Regions from separate parts of the Gordonia sp. SID5947 genome, predicted to be linked through region 1. Evidence: riboswitches for the same ligand, from Rfam matches in the RefSeq annotation. Region 1 holds a riboswitch; the other holds the start of a gene.
The links. Region 1 has a riboswitch for thiamine pyrophosphate ahead of thiO (glycine oxidase ThiO). Riboswitches for the same ligand answer to the same signal wherever they lie in the genome.

Region 1 (2,197 bases):
TCCTTCACCGCGAGCTCGACATCCCGGCCGATCGCCACGTGGTGGCCGGGATCTCGTTCGGCTACGCGGACGCCGACGCCCCCGTCAACACCTTCCGGACCACCCGGGCGGACCTGGCGGACGCGGTGACGTTCGTCAGCGACTGATCGCGGACCGCAGTTGCGTGGCAGCTGACCGGGCGTCGTCGGCGGCGGTGATCGCCCGCACCACCACCACGCGACGCGCGCCTGCCGCGTGGACCTCGGGCAGTCGGCCGGCGTCGATGCCGCCGATCGCGAACCACGGCATGGGCGGATCGGTGGCTGCGGCGGCGCGGACCAGATCGAGTCCGGGTGCCGCACGCCCGGGTTTGGTCGGGGTCGGCCAGCACGGGCCGACGCAGAAGTAGTCGACATCGTCGTCGGCGACCGCGGCCCGCATCTGCTCCTCGTCATGGCTGGACAGCCCGATGACGACGTCGGGGCCGACGATCTGTCGGGCGAGGCGCGCGGGCAGATCGCCCTGTCCCACATGGAGGACGTCGGCGCCGGCGAGGACGGCCACGTCGGCACGATCGTTGACGGCGAGCAACGCGTCGTGCCGGTGTGTCACCTCGCGGAGCCGGGCGAGGATCTCGAGTTCTTCGCGGGCCTCCAGCGTGCCGAACCGCGTCTCGCCGGGCGATCCCTTGTCGCGCAACTGCACGATGTCGACACCACCGGCGAGGGCCGCGGAGACGAATTCGATCAGATCACCGCGTTCGCGACGGGCGTCGGTGCACAGGTACACACGGGCCGACGACAAGCGGTCGGATCTCGGGCCTCGAGTCGGTGTCACGGAGGCAACGGTAGGCTAGACGGCAAGACACGGGAGCCCGGGGTACGACGGGCTGAGAGTGCGGGCAGATCCTCCCGCTGACCGTTTGACCTGATCCGGGTAATGCCGGCGAAGGAAGGATGCCATCACGTGAACACCGAACACCCCGGGCCGACTCTCGCCGTCGTCGGCGGCGGCGTCATCGGATTGACGTGTGCGCTGGCGGCGGCCGACGCCGGTCACCGCGTGCGAGTCCATGACGCGGGTGTCACCGACCGCGCGGCCTGGGTGGCCGCAGGCATGCTGGGCTCGCTCGGCGAGGGCCACCCCGGTGAGGACGAGTTGCTCGTGTGCTCGGCGCGCTCGGTGCGACGCTGGCCCGATCTGGTGGCGCGCCTCGGCGATCCGGCGGTGATGGCCGCGACCGAGTCGTTGTTCGTCGCGGAGACGTCCGCCGACGCCGAGTACCTGGCAAACCTCGCCGGATTCGTCTGGTCGCGCGCGCCGCGGTCGCACGAAGACCTGCGGCCGGTCGACCTCGCCGAGATCCGCCGCCGCGAACCGGGGCTGAGTTCACGCCTGCACAGCGGATACGTCGCGGCCGGCGAAGGTGCGGTGGACAACCGGAGGTTGCTGTCCCGACTGCGTGACGCCGTGGCCGGCGCGGGTGCGCAGTTCGTCGACGAGCGGGTGACCGACCTCGCCGACATCGACGCCGACCAGGTTCTCGTCGCGGCCGGTCTGGGAACGCGGGCGCTGCTTCCCGACGTCGACCTGCACGCCGCCAAGGGTGAGATCCTGCGGCTGCGCCGCACGCGGTGGTCGGTGGCACCGCCGTCGCGCGTGATCCGCGCGCGGATGCGTGGACGACAGGTCTACCTCGTGCCGCGTGACGACGGCGTCGTCGTCGGTGCCACCCAGTACGAGCCGTTGGACGAGGGTGAGGCGGTGCCCGAGGTGGGCGGGGTGGCCGACCTGCTCGCCGACGCGACCGACCTGATGCCGGGATTGCGGACGTATGAACTCGTCGAGGCGGGCGCCGGTCTGCGGCCGTGCACGGCCGACGGTCTCCCGGACATCCGGCGTATCGACGACCGTGTCGTCGTGGCGGCCGGGCACGGACGCAACGGAATCCTGTTGGCGCCCTACACCGCCGACATCGTGCTCCGACTGCTGACCGGATCGGACGTCGTCGGCCCGGAGCTGAGCACGACGACCACACCAGGAGGTGGGACATGGTGACGCTTGTCGTCAACGGTGAGAAGACGGATCTGGCAACCGACGCGTCGATCGGCGATCTGATCACGAAGATGGGTCTGCCCGACCGTGGGATCGCGGTCGCGGTCGACGGTGAGGTGGTGCCGCGTGGTCGCTGGGATCAGTTGTTGCGCAATGATTCCGA
Region 2 (2,197 bases), 1.2 Mb from region 1:
GTGCTTGTTCTCGAACCAGATCCGCACCCACATGGTCGGATGGACCGGACGGTCGGCGAGCAGCCCACCCCCGGTGAACCCCAATCGGATGTACTCGTCGGTGACCGTCTCGTTGCTGGTCACCGTGAGTTCGTAGTCGTCGGCACCGAACAGTTTGAGGACGGCCCCCTGCCAACCACGCGACTTCGGTTTTGTCGTCTCCGTCATCCGACCGACCTACTTCCCCTCGAGAGCAACCACCAATCTCAGGCTAGCCTATGCTAACCCGCAGGGAATGGACCAGAGGGATCAGGCGGGCGCGAGCGGAACGAGCCCAGGATGGGCGTCCAGATAACTCTTGGTGAACGAGCACACCGGGCGCAACCGCGCGCCCTGGTCACGGACGTAGTCGACGGCGCCGCGCATCAGCCGCGTACCCAATCCGTGGCCGGTGTACTCGTCGTAGAGGACGGTGTGCAGGATGGTGAACGTCCGTGCGCCGTCCACGTTGTCGATGCTGTAGCCGAGGACTCCGACCAGGTCGCCGGCCACCCATAACTCGAACCGGTCCCGGATGGGATTGTGTACGACCTGCGAGATCTGCTGCAGGATGGCCCGCGCGGACTGCGGTGGCCGCTGCCGATGTTTCCGTTGCATGAGCCCCTCCGGCGCGTCACGAGACCACCCGTTGACAGGACTCCCCTTCCCACCAGCGGACGGGGACCATATGTGATCCCGGTCACACCATACCTTACGATGCCGTAGGTATCGCGAAACCCGGACAGTTTTTTCGCATGGGAAACAATCGCCCGGCACCGGTGGTCGCCGTGGCCGTCGGGCACGTAGGGTGTCCGATAGGCCGTTCGGCCACACAATTGCACAGCGCGGGGGCTCCCACGATCACCGGGGGCTGAGATGGCGACAGGCGGTCGCCGACCGCCCGAACCTGTCCGGATAATGCCGGCGTAGGGAGCCCCTCATGGGAACATCTGTATCTGAATCTGCTGTCACCACCGGTCCGATCGAGGGCAGCCACAAGTACTACCGCGAGCTCGATCACCTGCGGATCCCCCATCGGCGCATCGAACTCACCAACGGTGAACACCTCGACGTCTACGACACCTCCGGCCCGTACACCGACTCGAACGCGGTGATCGATGTGGAACGCGGCCTTGCGCCGACCCGGGACTCCTGGCAGCGACCGGCGCCGATCGAGGGCGCATCGACACAGCTGGCATGGGCAAGGGCGGGCATCGTCACCGACGAGATGCGCTTCATCGCCGCTCGTGAGGGCGTCGACGAGGAACTCGTCCGCAGCGAGGTCGCGGCCGGTCGCGCCGTGATCCCGGCCAACCATCGTCACCCGGAGTCCGAGCCGATGATCATCGGCAAGGCGTTCGCCGTGAAGGTGAACGCCAACATCGGCAACTCGGCGGTCACCAGTTCCATCGCGGAGGAGGTCGAGAAGATGGTGTGGGCCTCCCGGTGGGGGGCCGACACCATCATGGACCTGTCCACGGGTAAAGACATCCACATCACCCGCGAGTGGATTCTGCGCAACTCGCCGGTCCCGGTCGGTACCGTGCCGATCTATCAGGCACTCGAGAAGGTCAACGGTGATCCCACCAAGCTGACCTGGGAGATCTACCGCGACACCGTGATCGAGCAGGCCGAACAGGGCGTCGACTACATGACCGTGCACGCCGGGGTCCTGCTACGTTATGTGCCGTTGACGGCGCGGCGGGTCACCGGCATCGTCTCGCGCGGCGGCTCGATCATGGCCGCCTGGTGTCTCGCACACCACGAGGAGTCGTTCCTCTACACCCACTACGACGAGCTCTGCGAGATCTTCCGGCGTTACGACATCACCTTCTCACTGGGTGACGGTCTCCGGCCCGGGTCGATCGCCGACGCGAACGACGAGGCGCAGTTCGCCGAGCTCCGCACCTTGGGCGAACTGACCAAGATCGCGAAATCTCATGGCGTACAGGTGATGATCGAAGGTCCGGGCCACGTTCCCATGCACAAGATCGCGGAGAACGTGCGGCTCGAGGAAGAACTCTGCGAAGAGGCCCCGTTCTACACGCTCGGACCGCTCGCAACCGATATCGCGCCGGCCTATGACCACATCACCTCGGCGATCGGCGCGGCACTCATCGCGCAGGCCGGTACCGCGATGCTCTGCTATGTGACACCCAAGGAGCATCTGGGACTACCG

Region 2: linked by a shared signal. The riboswitch ahead of thiC (phosphomethylpyrimidine synthase ThiC) and the one ahead of thiO (glycine oxidase ThiO) in region 1 are both predicted to bind thiamine pyrophosphate.

The regions. Positions count from the first base shown of each region.
Region 1 is NZ_WWHU01000001.1:3,989,622-3,991,818, forward strand. It holds gene GTV32_RS18235 (nitroreductase) at 1-146, shown strand, start outside; gene thiE (thiamine phosphate synthase) at 136-816, opposite strand; TPP riboswitch at 836-950, shown strand; gene thiO (glycine oxidase ThiO) at 946-2,037, shown strand; gene thiS (sulfur carrier protein ThiS) at 2,034-2,197, shown strand, end outside.
Region 2 is NZ_WWHU01000001.1:2,762,110-2,764,306, forward strand. It holds gene GTV32_RS12770 (siderophore-interacting protein) at 1-207, opposite strand, end outside; gene GTV32_RS12775 (GNAT family N-acetyltransferase) at 289-636, opposite strand; TPP riboswitch at 854-968, shown strand; gene thiC (phosphomethylpyrimidine synthase ThiC) at 959-2,197, shown strand, end outside.